Regions from separate parts of the Achromobacter sp. JUb104 genome, predicted to be linked through region 2. Evidence: riboswitches for the same ligand, from Rfam matches in the RefSeq annotation. Region 2 holds a riboswitch; the other holds the start of a gene.
What was found. Region 2 has a riboswitch for thiamine pyrophosphate ahead of M2361_RS17080 (long-chain fatty acid--CoA ligase). Riboswitches for the same ligand answer to the same signal wherever they lie in the genome.

Region 1: linked by a shared signal. The riboswitch ahead of M2361_RS10815 (sodium:solute symporter family protein) and the one ahead of M2361_RS17080 (long-chain fatty acid--CoA ligase) in region 2 are both predicted to bind thiamine pyrophosphate.

What each region holds. Positions count from the first base shown of each region.
Region 1 is NZ_JANUEY010000001.1:2,394,347-2,402,965, forward strand. It holds gene M2361_RS10815 (sodium:solute symporter family protein) at 1-1,401, opposite strand, end outside; TPP riboswitch at 1,503-1,607, opposite strand; gene M2361_RS10820 (3-oxoacyl-ACP reductase) at 1,714-2,496, shown strand; gene M2361_RS10825 (LLM class flavin-dependent oxidoreductase) at 2,502-3,788, shown strand; gene M2361_RS10830 (porin) at 4,187-5,323, shown strand; gene M2361_RS10835 (hypothetical protein) at 5,501-5,725, opposite strand; gene M2361_RS10840 (DUF4105 domain-containing protein) at 5,889-6,932, opposite strand; gene M2361_RS10845 (MarC family NAAT transporter) at 6,919-7,602, opposite strand; gene hutG (N-formylglutamate deformylase) at 7,913-8,619, shown strand, end outside.
Region 2 is NZ_JANUEY010000002.1:1,155,996-1,164,614, reverse strand. It holds gene M2361_RS17095 (ABC transporter permease) at 1-430, opposite strand, end outside; gene M2361_RS17090 (ABC transporter ATP-binding protein) at 427-1,191, opposite strand; gene M2361_RS17085 (acyl-CoA reductase) at 1,188-2,648, opposite strand; gene M2361_RS17080 (long-chain fatty acid--CoA ligase) at 2,645-3,727, opposite strand; TPP riboswitch at 3,792-3,883, opposite strand; gene M2361_RS17075 (hypothetical protein) at 3,964-4,737, opposite strand; gene M2361_RS17070 (Fic family protein) at 4,937-6,301, shown strand; tRNA gene M2361_RS17065 (tRNA-Phe) at 6,386-6,461, opposite strand; tRNA gene M2361_RS17060 (tRNA-Phe) at 6,548-6,623, opposite strand; gene hemA (glutamyl-tRNA reductase) at 6,841-8,115, shown strand; gene prfA (peptide chain release factor 1) at 8,200-8,619, shown strand, end outside.

The DNA of each region.
Region 1 (8,619 bases), on a different contig from region 2:
ATCAAACTCCTTCACCCCACGGCGTGCCAGGCGCATCAGCACCGTCACCACGACCGGCACGAACGCCGCCAGCAAAAACGATTCCAGCAAGAACGTGGGCTTGTCGCCCGGCGCCGGGAAGAAGAACAGCCCTACCGCCAGGCCCGCCGCCGTTGCCGTGGTGGCCGTCGCGCCATCATGCTTGCGGCTGAACAGGCCGTAGAAAACCGGAAACGCCGCGGCCGAGCACAGCAGGTCGGCCAGCAAAAATAGATACAACACGCTGTAGCCTTGCGAGGCCACGATCATCACGGGAATCGCCAGCAGCAGCACGGCCCAGCGGGCCAGTCGCTTCATGTCGCGGCCATTGGCGTGCGGCATCAGGCGGCGCATGTCCACCGCCACGATGCTGGACACCGCACTGATCGCCGTGTCGGCCGTGCTCATGACCAGCGCCAGGCCCAGCGGAATCAAGGCGATCACGAACCAGGCGGGCGCGTGCGGCATGATGACGCTGAACAGCGCGACAGAGCTATCGCCCTGCGGCGCCAGGCCCACGAACGCCAGGCCGAACAGACCCATCAAGAAGATGAACGGCGCGGCAAGAATACCGCCCAGCAGGAAACCATTGCGCATCGACCGCGCGTCTTTCGCGGCGTAGATGCGCTGCCAATTGCCCTGATGGAAGATGCCGGTCAACAGAATTGCCACGAAGAACGTCAGGCCCGCCTTCACGCCCACGGGGTCCGTCAAATCCAGCAATTGGGGCGCGCGGGCTTGCAACGCTTCGATGGTGGGCAGCGCGCCGCCCGCCGCCTGCCAGCCCACCACGCACAGGATCACCAGCAACGGCACGATGACCATCATCTGCACCTGGTCGGTGAAGATCGACGAACGCAGCCCGCCGTAGGTGGTGTAAAGCAGCGTCGTGCCCATCACGATGGCGGCGGTGGTCCACAGCGGCACGGGCGCCAGCATGGTGACCAGCTTGGCAATCGCCGTGACTTCGGCCGACAAGGCAATGAACAGATAGAACAGCATGATGAATAGCGCCAGCCCGTACATCGGGCGGCCATAGCGCGCCATCAGGAATTCGGTCAGGGTATGGCCGTGCGGAATCAGTTCACGCATGCGCCGCCCCAGCGGAATCATTACCAGGCGCGGCGACATGGACCCCAGCGCATAGCCGATCACCGCCGCCAGTCCGCCCCAGGTAGCGGCCTGTGCGGGCGAGAACAGGATCCACGCGCCCAGCGTTGACGCCATCAGCGTCAGGATGGTGCCGAACGCGCCCTGGCTGTTGCGGGCCACGATGTAGTCTTCCAGCGTGCCGCGCTTGCGACGGGTATAGAGCACGCTGGCAACGGCGAAGCCGCCTGAAAACAGCAGCAGCCACAACAAGGCGGTGGTTTGGGTCAGCATGAAAAACAGTCCTCCCTGGCCCGGCCGACAGCCGGACGCGCAACGCGGCGGCCCGTGAGAAACAGGGGCCGCTGATGGATGAAAGTCTAGGGAGGGCGCACGAACCGTGCGATGTCCTTCCCTTCGCCGGCATTACCCGGATCAGGTTCAAAGGGTTACCGCATGACGCGGAATCTCAGCCCAAACAGGCTCCCCCAGGAATTGCCGCAAGATTAGGGTCGCGGCGAGCCAATGTCAACGCATGGATTCGTGCTAAGTTCGCCCGCTTGCGGCACCTGTTTGCATGCGTGCCGGTGAACTGAAGAGCCCACCATGTCCATTGCCCATCGCTCCCCTGCCCTGAACGAACAGCTGGTTATTGTCACGGGAGGCGCCCGTGGATTGGGCGCGCACATCACGCGGGCCTTCCTGCGCGAGGGCGCGCGCGTGGTGATCAATTATCTGAACAGTGCGGATGCCGCCCAGGCGCTGGCCGCCACCGCGCCCGACCGGGCGTTGGCAGTACAGGCCGACGTACGCGACGCCGCCGCCGTGGCCGGGATGATCGCGCAGGCGCAAAGCCACTTCGGCATGCCGGTGACCACGGTGGTCAACAATGCGCTGCCCGCCTTTCAGTTCAATGGCGATGCGCGCCCCCACGCCGACACCCTGACCTGGGACAACCTGAACCAGCAGATCGAAGGCTGCGTGCGCGGCGCGCTGAACACCACGCAGGCCGCGTTGCCCGGCATGCGCAGCGCAGGCGTCGGCCGCATCATCAACATCGGCACCAACCTGGTCCAGAACCCGGTGGTGCCGTACCACGACTACACCGCCGCCAAGGCCGCGTTGCTGTCGTTCACGCGCACGCTGTCGCAGGACCTGGGCCCGGATGGCATCACGGTCAACATGGTGTCGGGCGGCTTGCTGCGCACCACCGATGCATCGGCCGCCACGCCCGAAGCGGTGTTCGACCTGATTGCCGCCAGCACGCCTTTGCGCGCCGTCACCACGCCGGACCAGTTCGCCGATGCGGTGCTGTTCTTCGCCTGCCCCTGGTCGCGCAGCGTCACCGGCCAGAACCTGGTCGTGGACGGCGGCCTCGTCAAGAATTGATCGCCATGCTGCATCTGAACCTGTTCATCTTCGGCTGCGGGCACCACCGCGCCGCGTGGCGCCACCCGGACTCCGCCGCCGAACGGCTGGGCGACATCAGCTATTACGAAGCGCTGGCGCAGACGGCCGAACGCGGCAAGCTCGACGCCATTTTCTTTGCCGACGGGCAGTCCACCGACAACATCGGCGACGGGCCGCGCTGGTACCTGGAACCGCTCACGACCATGGCCGCGATTGCGCGCGCCACCCATCGCATCGGCTTGATCAGCACGGTGTCCAGCACCTTTTTCACGCCCTTTCACGCGGCGCGCATGGTGGCGTCGCTGGACCACATTTCGGGCGGCCGCATGGGCTGGAACGTCGTCACGTCCATGTTCGACGCCGAAGCGCGCAACCACGGCTTTGAAGCCATGCCCGGCCACGATTGGCGTTACGCGCGCGCCGAAGAATTCGTCGACGTGGCCTTGCGCTTGTTCGACTCGTGGCAAGACGACGCCCTGGCCATCGACCGCAACGGCTTCTACGGCGTCCCCGAACGTGTACGGCAGATCCACCACCACGGCGACCATTTCCTGGTGGACGGCCCGCTGACCGTACCGCGCCCGCCGCAAGGGCATCCCGTGCTGTTCCAGGCGGGCGCATCCGACCAGGGCCGCGACCTGGCCGCCCGGCGCGCCGAAGCCATCTATGCCGTGGCCTACGACCTGCCGGCCGCGCAAGCCTATTACCGCGACATCAAGCAGCGAGTGCGCGCCGCCGGCCGCAGCGCTTTTGTGCCGATCATGCCGGGCCTGGTTACCTATGTGGGGTCGACCGAGGCCGAAGCGCGCGCCAAGCAGCGCGAGCTGGACGTGTTGTTGCCCAGCGATGCCTCGTTACGCCAGTTGGGCACGTTTGTGTTGCAGGATTGCGCCGCGTGGGAACTGGACGCCCCCGTGCCGCCGCTGCCGCCCCTGCATGAGTTCAAGGGCCCGAAGGGCCGCTACGCCACGATTCTGCGGATTATCGAAACGGAACAACCCACCGTGCGCCAATTGCTGGGGCGCCTGGCGGCGGGTGGCGGCCACTGCACCATGGTGGGCACGCCGGAGCATATTGCCGACCAGATCGAACACTGGTTCAAGAACGAAGGGGCGGATGGGTTCAACCTGATGCCGCCGTCATTGCCAGGCGGCATCGACGATTTCGTGGATCACGTCATTCCGGTTCTGCAACGGCGCGGGCTGTTCCGTACGGAATACGAACACAGCAACTTGCGCGGGCACCTGGGTTTGCAACGGCCCGCGGGCTGACGGACCGGGCGCGCCCGTCAAGCGGAATTCCGTCTAAATCGCAACGAAATAGCAGACACAATTTATCAATTTGTACGCGACGAGGCGGCCGGCATTTTCCGTAATCAGATCAATGCTTGACGCAACACGAGCCGGCTGCCCGCCCCACGACTTGGCCCAGACTGTTGTAAGCAAGCCATAGCGCGCCCCGTTTTTAGATGTGAACGGGGTAACTGATATTTACTGCTTCAGCCTGCTGTCAGAGGGAGCGAAGCTGAATACGGCCCCAATATGTATATCCAGAACCATTACGTAGTTTTCAGTTTCATGTTTTCGAGCCGCCTTCCCTATTGTTGAGGCCTGGGCTGCTTTCACTCCCCTGAAAGCAGGCAACGCAAGCCTTAGAACCGGATGTGGATATGAAACTAACAAAAACTTTGCTCGTTGGCGCGATTTTGGCTGGCATGGCCGGTGCGGCGCAGGCGGAAACGTCCGTCACCTTGTACGGCATCGTTGACTTGGGCATGACCTATCAACGCGGCAAGGTCGGCACCACCGATTCAAACCGTGGCGTGAATGGCGGCGACTACCACTCCCGGATCGGCATGAACGACGGCATCCAGAACGGTTCGCGTTTTGGCTTGCGCGGCACGGAAGACCTGGGCGACGGCCTGTCGGCGGTCTTCACGTTGGAAAGCGGCTTTACGGCTAACAACGGCAACCGCTCGCAAGGTGACCGCCTGTTCGGCCGCCAAGCCACGGTGGGCCTGAACAGCGACCAATTTGGTCTGCTGGAACTGGGCCGCCAAACCAACATCGCATCCAAGTACTTCGGCGACATCGATCCGTTCGCGCTGGACTACCTGAACGCCAACATGGGCTTGGCCTTCAGCGCCGCGAACACGGTTCGCTACGACAACATGGTCATGTACCAGACCCCGGTCTGGAGCGGCTTCCAAGGCGGCGTCGGTTACTCGTTCTCGACGGACGACGTCGAAGGCCCGACCGGCTTCAAGACCAAGGAAAACAACCGCGCCTGGACGGCCGGCGTGCGCTACGACAACGGCCCCTTGAAGCTGGCCCTGTCCTATGACGTGCAATACCGCAAGCCGAACCAGCCGCAACCGCAGCAGTTCATCATCGGTGGCGCTTACGACTTCGAAGTCATCAAGCTGTCGCTGGCTTATGGCCGTTCCGAAGACGGCGTCTTCGCCGGACAAGACTTTTCGCTGATGGGTGGCCGCCAGCAAGCCGGTGGCACGGCCCAAGGCCAAGGCTTCACCAACGGCCGCTTCACCTGGGACGGCCTGCGCATCAACTCGTACATGGTTGGCGTGAGCGCCCCGATCGGCGCGGCCAGCAACATCTTCGCGTCGTGGCAGCGTGCTGACCCGAACAAGAACCTGTACGCCATGGACATCTACAGCGTCGGCTACACGTACGACCTGTCCAAGCGCACCAACCTGTACGCCCTGGCTTCCTACGCCGACGGCGCCGCCTTCATCAACGGCAACAAGATCAGCACTGTTGGCGCCGGCATCCGCCATCGCTTCTAAACAGGCTGCGGGCCGCCCCTGCTGAGCAGAGTCGGGGCGGCCTATCTGTACTTAGGCCATCCGTGATCGGATGGCCTTTTTTTATCTGGTGTGGGGAAACAGACGCGGCGGCGCTAATGAAAGCGGGCGCGGGAGATTCGCTGCGGGAGACTAGCGGGAGCGCCTCGCTGCGGAGGGCTAGCTGACCGACGGCGCGGGTTCGACACGCTTGGCGGCGTGCGCCGTTGCGCGGGGCGCGCCTGTCGCGCGGGTGGCGGCAATGCGGGCGGCAGTACGGGGGGCAATGCGGGCGACTCTGCGCGCAGCGAACCAGTCGTAAAGGACGACGCCGGGGTGGCGCAACAACACAGCGGCAAAAGCGATCAGTGCAACGCTTGCAATAACCAGGGTTGGCCAGGACATCTGACGCCCCTCCTTGAAGAACATTCCGGCTTGGAAACCAGACGAAAAATCGTGTGCGAAAAACTCACATACGGCGTATTTGGCAGCTACTGTACCGCACAAAACCAGCGAAATTGGCCGTTTCCCGGGTGGAAAACACTGTTCCGTAACTCAGAGAAACACGTCATGGCTGCTGCCGGATACGCCTGGAAAACGCGACGGGGTCCTCTTCCGGCGCGGTAAGAGGGCCGACCGAAGCGCGCTTGCGCAGTTCTTCCAAGGCCACGCTGTCGTCCAACCCGCCTTGCTCGTATAGGTACTCGGGCAGATAGCCCGACAGCAACAGCCTGTGATCCAGCGGCAAGCCCGGCACAATCGCATTCACCATGTGGTAGACCAGCGTCGTGCAATTGGCGGTGACCGTGTGATAGAACCGGGGCGTTGTGACCAGCGTGTTGGCGGTATTCACGTAAGACAGGAACAGTTCACGCATGGCGCGCTCGGGCATGCGCACCGGATACAGGTAAACGCTTTCGCCGCGCGGCCCGGCGCGCACATACAGAATGTCGCGCTCTTCGGCGGCCACCACGCTCAGTTCGAACTGCTTGAAGAATCCGCCAATCTCCGAGAACTGTTCGCCGCGTTCCTTGCGGATTTCAACCGAGAACACCACGTGCCGCCCGTCGGAAAAGCCGAAGGAAACCAGCGTGTGCGCGATGGCTGGGCCTGCCCAGTACGACAGCGCCATGTCCACGGACTCAAGCTGGTCCAGATCGTACTGCCGCGTTTCCCAGCGCACGGTGTAGTCGTCGTCCGCGCGCCAGTCGAAATTGCGGACGTTTTCAAGCGTGACCGTTGAGCCCTGCACGGTGCCGCGCAGCATCTTCGCCACGTCGTCGGCCCAGATGCGGTCATTGCTTGGCGCCAGGGTCTGCCACCAACCGCACAGCAGCGCCAACCCGATCACGTAGGCCCACCCTGCTTGCCGCCGCCACCGGCTTGCGCGCCACCGCGTTTTGCACCACAGCGCCAGCACGGCGCCCACGCATAACGCGGTCCACACCAGGCCCGCGGCCCCCTTGCCCCACGCGCCACCAGGCGCTTGATAGGCCAGTGCCAAGCAGCCCCACACGGCGGACGCGGCCAGCAGCAGCGTCAACAACACCCGTCCTGCCACGGCCAACCCTCGGCGCAAGCCGCCCTGCCCCGCCGGCTTAGCCACCGCCATGCTGGCTCACGATTTCCAGCACGCCGTTGATGACGAACTGGACCCCCATGCACACCAGCAGAAAGCCCATCACGCGCGAGATGGCTTCGACGCCGCTCTGCCCGATCACCGCCACGATGCGGCCCGCCGAGCGCAGGCACACCCAGAACAGCACGCCCAGCAAGACGAAGACGATGACGGGGGTGACGACAACCACCCACTCGGGGTATTGCGGCGTAATGGAGGCATCCACCGAGGCCGCGCCGCTGATGATCATGGCGATGGTGCCGGGCCCCGCCGTGCCGGGCAGCGCCAGCGGCACGAACGCAATGTTGGGCACCTGCCGGGTTTGGGCGTCGGCCGCTGCTTCCGCGGCCAGCGTGCGAGGTTCCGCCGGCGGAAACAGCATGCTGAACCCGATGCTGACCACGATCAGCCCGCCCGCGATGCGCAGGCCCGGAATCGAGATGCCGAACGTGTGCATGATCCACGCGCCCGCGTAGTAGGTCACCAGCATGACGCCCACCACATAGAACGCCGCCTGCGTCACCTGGCGTTCTCGCTCTTTATAAGGAATCTGCCCGCCTAGCGACAGCAGCAAGGTCATGGACGTCAGGGGGTTGGCCAAGGGCAGCATCAGCGCCAGGCCCAGACTGGTGAGCTTGGCCAGTTCAATCAGGTCATCAATCATGGAACTCCTGAAAAAAATGCGGGCAAGAATGTACGGGAAAAACAAGCGCGGACCTTGCCGCGGGTTGTGTAGCGCACTCTACCTTACCCATTCCCCGGTGTCGCCCCACCCGCGCCATCAGCATCAGGCTTTCTGATTATCAACATCCATTAAACTGATGCAATTGCCGTGGCGGATGCCGCTGCCTAGCATAGCTGGATAGCTGGGATAGCTGGCACAGCGAAGACGGCACGACGCTATCGTGTCCCACCCGCAGCGCCTGTCAGCCCACCCACCGCCGCGCATTCATTTTGTGACCCGGAGTTTTCCCTTGAGCGACCTCTTTCATTTCAGCCGTGGCACCGCCCCGCTGCTGATTTCCATTCCCCATCTTGGCAGCCAGATTCCCGATGCGCAGCGCGCGCAAATGACGCCCTTGGGCTTGCAGTCCGGCGACACCGACTGGCACCTGGACACGCTGTACCAATTTGCCCAGGCCCTGGGCGCTTCCGTGATCGGCGCGCGCTATTCGCGCTATGTGGTGGACCTGAACCGCCCGCCCAACGATGAAAGCCTGTACCCCGGCCAGACCAAGACGGGTCTCTGCCCCACCCAGACCTTCCGTGGCGATGCGCTCTACCAGGACGACGCCGTGCTGACCGACGCCGAACGCGCGCAGCGCTTGCAGACCTATTGGCAGCCGTACCACGCGCAACTGCGCAGCGAAATCGACCGCATCAAGGCCGAGCACGGCACCGTGCTGCTGTGGGAAGCGCATTCCATCGCCAGCGTGTTGCCGCGCCTGTTCGACGGCAAGCTGCCCGACTTGAACATCGGCACGTCCGACGGCGCCGCCTGCGCGCCCGACATCCTGGCCGCCGTCCAGGCGCAACTGGACCCTTGCACCGACTACACCTGGGCCGTCAATGGCCGCTTCAAGGGCGGCTACATCACGCGCCACTATGGCTCGCCGGCCGACAACGTACATGCCATCCAACTGGAAATGTGCCAGTCCACCTACATGGACGAAACGCATCC
Region 2 (8,619 bases):
GCACGAACAGCGGCGCGAGCGCCAGCTTGGGGACCACCTGGCTGACGATGACATAGGGCTTGAGCACGCGGTCCAGCAAGGCGGATTCCGCCAGCGCCACGCCGATGCCCAGCCCCGCCGCGCCGCCGATCGCCAGGCCCAGCAGCATCTCGGCAAGCGTTGCGCCGATGTGCGGCCAGAGGTAGCCGGTGGCAAGACTGGTCCACAACGTTTTCGCCACGGCCGAGGGGGCGGGCAGCACCAGTGCCGAAATCCCCACCTGCCGCACGGTGATTTCCCAGACGGCCAGCAGCAAGACCAACAGGGCCAGGGCAAGCAGGCGGGGCTTGATCGTGGCTTGGGGCGCGGCCTGGGGGATGGCTGGGTCGGCGGCTTTAGCAGCGGCGTTATCGGCGGCTTGGGATGCCGCTTTGATGGCGGTCGGCTTCATGGACGCGCCCCGTTCATGAACTCGAATACTTGGGCGCAGGCCGCATTGAACGCCGCGCCATGGCGCATGGCTTGCGTGCGTGGCGCGGGCAGGTCCACGGGCAGGTCGGCCAGCATGCGGCCGTGATGCATGACGGCCACGCGGTCGCCCAGGTAGACGGCTTCGCTGATGTCGTGGGTGACGAACAGCACGGTGGTATTACGCAGGCGGCACATGCGCAGCAGGTCGTCTTGCAGCTCGCCGCGCGTGATGGCGTCCAGCGCGGCGAAAGGTTCGTCCAGCAACAGCAAGGCCGGTTCAAGAATCAACGCCCGCGCCAGCGCCACGCGGCTTTGCTGGCCGCCAGACAGTTGGCGGGGATAGTGTTGGGCGTGGTCAGAAAGCCCCAGCATGGCGAGCAGGCCGTGCGCGCGCTCCAGGTCTTCCGGCAGCGGTCGGCGTTGCAGCGACACGGGCAGCAGCACGTTATCGATCACGCGTTGCCATTCCAGCAGCGTAGGCGCTTGAAACACATAACCCAGTTTCGGGCCGGGCGCGGCGGGCGTGCCGTCTTGCAGCACGACGCGGCCGGACTGCGGCGTGAGCAGGCCCGCGGCAAGTTTCAGCAGCGTTGTCTTGCCGCAGCCGCTGCGGCCAACCAGGCAATGAAAGCCGCCGGCTTGCAGGCGCCAGTCGATGCCGTTCACGATGGGCGCGCGACCGGGGTAGGTGTAGACCGCCCCTTCGATGTGAAGAAAGGGCCGGGACGGATCGGCAATCATGGTTCGTACGACGCGTAAGGGTCGGCGGCGGCTTCGGCGGAATGCTCGATCTCCGTCATGCGAACCAGATCCAGCAGGTTGAAGCGACCGTCGTGATGCCAGCCGGCTTCGGGCACGCTCATCGCGCCGATGGCACTGATGCGGGTGACGCCCGCCGCGCCCAGTTGATCGGCCAGACGGTAGAGCTCTTCGGGCGAGGCGGCCACGCCCACCGTTTGCAGATAGCGGCTGTGCGCGGCCACCAACGGCGCCACGTCATCCAGCGTGTCGACGCCGGCCACCACGATGCTGCGTTGCAAGGCCGTGGGCGCAAGCGGCGCGGCGGCATCGGTGTACAAGACGCTCCATGTCGCGTCGGGGTCGCCGATCAGCGCATCGGCGCCGTCGGCCGGCAACTGCCATTCGATGCTCTGCCGCCACTTGGCAATCGCGGCGGATTCCGCCAGGTCCAGCGCGCGGCGCGGAAAGCGCTGTTGCAGATTCGAGAGCTCGCCCGCCAGATAGGCGGCGAAGTCGCGCGGTGAAACCTGGCCGCCGCGCTGCACGTAGAAAACCTGCGGGGAATAACAGCCCTGCTGGTCGTAACGCATCACATCCCAGGCCGCGCGGCGCGCCAGGGCGGGCGCCTTCTGCGCATCCAACGCGGCGGCGCTGACCACGCCAAAGCCCAGCTTGTGGCCGTGCGCTAGAAAGCGCGCCGTGACCGGCAGGCGGCGCTGGATGGCGTGCAGCGCGTCGTTGCCGCCGTAAGCCACCACCGTGTCCGCCTGCGCGTAGAGCGCGGCGGCGTCTTCATCCCCCGCGCCGCGCCACCAGACCACGGCCAGGCAGTCGGCCAGCGGCGGATGCACCTCGGCCAGCAGGCGCGCGAACCAGCCGGCAAACAGCGGCTCGGCGCTGGGCAGCTTGCCGATATTGCCCGCCTTCACGAGCAACCCGCAAACCAGGCTCCATAACGCCAGCGCGGGCACGTTGCCCGCCCAGCTATGCACCAGCAATTGCGGGCCGTAGGCGCGCACCGCGCCGCCCTTGGGTGTCGGTTGAAAGCCGTCCAGCACCTTGGGGTTGGCGAAGTCCTCGGCCACAAAGCGGTGCAGTTGCGGCGCGCGGAACGTCTTGAAAAAGCCGGTGAGACCCAGCCGCACCATCTGCGCGTCGTAGCCGCTGACAATCGGCAGCAGCGCGTCGGCTTGCCGGCGGTACGGGTCGCTGGGGTCCAGCAGTCGGGCGATGGCGCGGTCGATGACGTCGATGATTTCCGACACCGTCATCGTCTTCAGATGCCGCGCGCTGGCCTGTTGGACGCGCTGGGCCAGCGCCTGCATCTGCAAGGCGGTCAGCACCGGCACGGCGACATCCACGCGCCGGCCGTCCTGCTCGAAGGGCAGCGTCTGCCATTGGACATCGGCCGAAGCCAGCCCCGGCAGATAGCCTGCTTCGATCCGTTGCACGTTCATGGCCGCGTCGACTGAATGAATTCTTCGACCGCCAGCGAGCAGCCCTTGGCCTGCGCGCCTTCGGCGCGGCCCAGCAGCAGGAAGCCGCCGTCGGCGGGTTCGCCCACGTCTTCGGTGAGGATGGTGCTGACGGAATTGAAGTTGCCCAGGTCGCAGTGCGCCAGGATGCCGCGTTCGCCGGCCGGCACCGTGCGCCCCGTGGCGGGGTCCACCAGGCGCGAACGGATCCAGTGCGGCCCCGATTTCACGGACGGGACCGTGGCGTTGCCGTCGTCATAAAACTGGGTGCTGAGTTCGGTCATGCCGTACATGTTGATGCACAGCGCGCGCGGCACGCCCAGCAGGTCCGATAGTTCGGAATAGAACGTGTCCAGCGGCAATTCCCGCGACTGGCCCTTGTAGCCGCCGGTATCCAGGATGCGGCTGCCCGGCGGCAGGCGGAACGTTCGGCCTGCCTTGCGCAGCGCATCGATCACATGCACGAAGCTGAAGCTGGCGCCCAGCAGGGCATAGGGCTCGCCATCGCGCTCGGCGGTTTCCAGGCGGCGCCACAAGCCATCAAGATCAATCCCCTGCGGCGACATGAAGTAGCGGCTGTCGTCGGTGCCAAACGCGGTCTTGGCCAGCGCCAGATAATGCGCCAGCGACGAATTCGGCATGGCCGCTTCGTCCGGGAACAAGATGCCCATGGGCAAGCGCGGCGTGCCCCGCATGACGCGGACGGCGAAGTTGCGCGTCATGGACAGGTCGTAGACGTCCAGGTGCGGGTGGAAGTGGCGTCCGCGCATATCGGCGCGCGTCGTGCCGCTGGTCATGAAGACGCGCTCGTCGGGGCGGGCGGGTTCACAGCGCAGTTCCATCGCCTTGAAGGCGTCGATGGGCACGGCGGGAATATCGCTCCAGGTCTTCACATTGCGCACCGTGGTGCCTCGGCGCTGGCAGAAGCTGCGGTAGGCGGCGTTGGCGCTGTACTGATACGCAAACAGCCGCAGCGCGAGCTGATCAAACTGCGCGTCGGTGCAGCCGTCCTGGGCAATGAATTCAAGGAGTTCCGCGACGGGCGGGGCGGCGTTGTTCATGGGCGTTCGTTGATTCCAATACAGGGAAGCTCCGAAGCCCGCCCGCACAAGCGGCGCAAAGGCGCGGCAGGGCGAATGCTCTTCTTACGCCGGCATGAACCGGGTCAAGTTCGCGGGTTTGATTCTCAGCACTGGCGTGCACCCCGGAGCAGAGGCAATGTTAACCCGCTCTAGGGTTCGTCGCTTAGGTCGAATCCCTGCTGGCCGTCCAGTCGGAAGGCCGCGGGGTCATACCGTCATGAGTTGTCGCCCCGCAGTGAGTCGACCCATCGCGTGGCGTCGGGTACGTCCGCCCAGGCGGCGGTGCCTTTGCGTACTATCTGCTGGAATTCGTCTTCGTCGTAGGCAGGGTGGTGCACCTCGAACGAACGCAGATTCAAATTGCGCAGTTCGCCCGTGCGCAAATTCTCTTCAGCCGTCACGTGCAGCAAGGCCGGACGATAGAGACGGTTTTCGCTCTCTTGTGCGAGCAACTGTTGAGTAGCGGAAACCGTTAGCGACTTGCCGTTTTCAAGCACAAGATGAACATTTGCCTTGGTCTTGCCGCCCCAGTCCACGATTTTTCCGTGCAGGTATTTTTCAACCGTTACCCAGATATCGATCGATTGTTTGAAGTCTGATTGGGCATTGATGATCGTGAGAGGGCGCCGGGCGGTGTCCTCAAGCGCGTAAACGCGATGAGGGTTGTTACGGGCCTGAGCTTGCCAACGCTCAATGACGGCAGCTCGCCTGGGGTCGATGGCGTTGAGAGAATCTGGCGCGGCCAGACGTTCCATATCCGCCCAGAGCATCGAAGCCGCCAACAACCCCTCGGCGACGAAAACCAGAGACCCTTCTTCTATCGACACCAGCACTTCGGCAGGGTTGACCTCTCGGGTTGATCCTTGCAGGAAGTCGCTGACCTCTTTCTGAAATTCGCCAAGCAAACTGAGCGGAACAGCCTTCGGCCCCACATCAACGCCATTGATGCGGTCGCGGAGAGCGAAGCGAAGATTGTCGGCGGGTTTCATAGCGACGATTGTAGATCTCGGCCCGGGCTATTTCGCGGGTCTGTAATATTTTGCAAGCGATGCGCCGCCGGCCAGCGAGCAGCCCGTTTGCCGATTCGCACCGCATCTGCTCATAGACCCAGTATTTGCTCAAAATCTGGAGCTATCTGCTCAGTGCAGTAGTATCTGCTCATTATTGAGCAGATACTGAGCAGATATCATGAGCAAAGTGACCCCGAAATCAGTCCTGGATGCTATCCGGCACTTGGCTGCGGCCGGGCAGCAGGAGGTTTCCTCCACCGACATCATCTTTGCTACGCAAGGCAGCTCGGCCACCGTGCGGCGACATCTCGATGCGCTGTGCGCTGGTGGACAACTCACACGCAGCGGCCAAGCGCGGGCAACCCGCTATCGGCTAACGGACGCAGCGTCTACCGAAAAGCCGGCCATCACCGAGCTACCGCCCGAACTTGAGGCTCGCCTGCATCCGACTTGGTCGGCTGCCGCGGTTGAGTTGAACAAGAAACTCGACGTGCCCCTCGCCGCGCGCGACCCGGTGACGTACCGGCGCGAGTTTGTCGATAGCTACGTGCCCAACGAGAGCTGGTTGGTGCCGAAATCCCTAGCTGAAGAGTTGTATCGCTCAGGGAGCATGAAAGAGCAACTGCCGGCTGGAACCTACGCTCGCGAGGTATTGGAGCAACTGCTTATTGACTTGTCCTGGTCGTCCTCTCGACTGGAAGGCAACCCCTATACCATGCTGGCTACCGAGGAACTGTTCAAGAAAGGGACCGCCGGCGATGATGCGAACGCGGTGATGCTGCTCAATCACAAGGCAGCTATCGAGTTCCTCGTGGAAGCGGTTCCGCTTCAGGGCCTCTCGACTGCGGTCGTCAGAAATCTGCACGCAGTGCTCATGCAGGACCTGCTTGCTGACAGCAACGGGCTCGGGGCTATCCGACAGAAAGTGGTCAACATCAGCGACACCGTCTATGTGCCAACCCAGGTGCCGGCAATTCTCGAGGAAATGTTGGAGGCTATCCTGCACAAGGCCAGGCACATCAAGAACCCGGTCGAGGCAGCCTTCTTCCTCTGGGTCAACCTGGCATACCTGCAGCCGTTCGAGGATGGCAACAAGCGCACCGGCCGGCTGGCAGCGAACATTCCGCTGATGCTATACAACTGCTCGCCGCTCTCGTTCCTGGACGTCGACCCGCACGATTACGCGCGTGCGATGCTGGGTGTGTACGAGTTCCTGGATGTCGCGCTCGCGGTGGAGCTGTTTGCCTGGACGTACCGCCGCTCGCAGAAGAAATATGCCGTGGTGATGGAATCGCGGGGCAAACCGAACCCGCTGCGACTGCGTTACCGCGAGAGCCTGAATGACGCCATCGGCCTGGTAGTCCGGGACAGGATGTCAGTGCAGGCCGCCGTTGAAGCACTCGGCCTCACTGAGAGCGCGGCGCCTGGCTTTCAGGCAATGCTGCTGGATGACCTGAAGAAGCTCGAAGTGTTCAACTACGCGCGCTACCGGCTCACGCTGAGCGTGACGCAAGCCTGGATTGACGACGGCCGGCCGCAGTAAGCACGCGCTGAACGTCAATGAGAGAAACTCCTTCGCACCAAAGCAAAAAGCCCCGCCAAGGCGGGGCTCAATGCTTGAATCTTTTGGTGGCCTGGGGCGGAATCGAACCACCGACACAAGGATTTTCAATCCTCTGCTCTACCGACTGAGCTACCAGGCCAACACGTACACGGTGCAAAAAGCCCAGCGCGGCGGCTGGGCTTTTTTTGGGACTTGATATTGCTACCGCAATCCCAATAATTCTTTTGGTGGCCTGGGGCGGAATCGAACCACCGACACAAGGATTTTCAATCCTCTGCTCTACCGACTGAGCTACCAGGCCAACGAAGTCCGCAACTATACACAATTTTTTGGGGCCACGCCAGCAAGGCGGGGCAATTCGCCAACAATTTTTCCGCCCCGGTTTCCGCCCTGACTGTTGGGTGAATGGCACGGATAGGTGCGACGCAGCGTCGCGGCTGGGGGCGGAACTGCGCTGGGGATAACCCGCAGGGGTATAATCTTCCAGTTATTTCGTGGCAGTCTTTTACGCATCCCACATGTCGGTAGCTGTCCTTGCCTTCGGTCTGAACCACACGTCCGCGCCGGTTTCGGTTCGCGAGCGCGTGTCCATGCCCGTCGATCTGGTCAAGCCCGCGCTGGAAGGCCTGCGTTCGGCATTCGGCGGTTCCGTCCGCGAAGCCGCCATCCTGTCCACCTGTAACCGCACCGAGATCTATTGCGCCGCTGACGGCCACGTTGCCGATCAACTGCCCGCCTGGCTGGCTGAACACAACCGCCTGGACGCCGGCACGCTGCGCCCGCACCTGTACCGCCATCACCAAGACGACGCCGTGCGTCACGCTTTCCGCGTGGCCAGCGGGCTGGATTCCATGGTGCTGGGTGAAACCCAGATCGTCGGTCAGATGAAAGACGCCGTGCGCGCCGCCGGCGAAGCCGGCTCGCTGGGCACCTTGCTGCACCAGATGTTCCAGCGCACGTTCTCGGTGGCCAAGGAAGTGCGGTCGCAAACCGCCATCGGCGCGCAGTCGGTGTCCATGGCCGCCGCCGCCGTCCGCCTGGCCGAACGCGTGTTCGGCAACCTGGACCAGGCCCGCACGCTGTTCATCGGCGCGGGCGAAATGATTGAACTGTGCGCCACCCACTTTGCCGCGCAACGCCCGCGCAGCATGGTTGTGGCCAACCGCACGGCCGAGCGCGCCGAAATCCTGGCCAACCGTTTTTCGGCCAGCACCATGAAGCTGTCCGACCTGACCGACCGCCTGTCGGAATTCGACGTCATCGTGTCCTGTACGGCAAGCTCCCTGCCCATCCTCGGCTTGGGGATGGTGGAACGGGCCACGCGCCTGCGCCGCCACCGCCCGATGGTCATGATTGATCTGGCCGTGCCGCGCGACATCGAACCTGAAGTCGGCCGCCTGGACGACGTCTACCTGTATTCGGTGGATGACCTGGGCCGCCTGGTGCAGACTGGCACCGACGCGCGCCGCGCCGCCGTGGTGCAGGCGGAAGCCATTATCGAAACCCGCGTCCAGGGCTTCATGCACTGGATGCAGTCCCGCGAAGTGGTGCCCGTCATCCGCGACCTGCACCAGGCCGCCGAAGACGTCCGCGCCGCCGAGCTCGAACGCGCGCGCCGCCTGCTGGCGCGTGGCGAATCGCCCGAAGCCGTGCTGGAACAACTGGCGCACGGGCTGACGCAAAAATACCTGCACGGCCCGCTGGCGGCGTTGAACCGCAGCGAAGGCGACGACCGCAAGCAACTGCTTGCCTGGATGCCGCGCCTGTTCCCCGGCCGCGACTCCCGCCGTTAGCGAATCTGCCCCACGTCCCGCCTCCTGGCGGGCGTTCGTCTTTGTGGGCGCCCGCTATTCCTGTTTTCTCTTTGGTCATTCCCCATGAAATCTTCCATGCGCAGCCGGCTGGAGCATCTGTGTAACCGCCTGATCGAGGTGGACGCGTTGCTCGCCCAACCGGAAACCGCGTCCGATATGGACCGTTTCCGCAAGCTCTCGCGCGAACGCGCCGAGCTGGAACCCGTGGTCGAGGCCTTCACCGCTTTCGCCCGCACCGAGGAAGACCTGGCGACCGCGCAGGAAATGCTGTCTGACCCCGAAATGAAGGCCATGGCCGAAGACGAGATCAAATCGGGCCGAGGCAAGCTGGAAAGCCTGGAGAGCGCGCTGCAATTGCTGCTGCTGCCGCGCGACCCCAATGACGGACGCAGCGTGTTCCTGGAAATTCGCGCGGGCACGGGTGGCGATGAAAGCGCGCTGTTCTCGGGCGACCTGCTGCGCATGTACACGCGCTATGCGGAA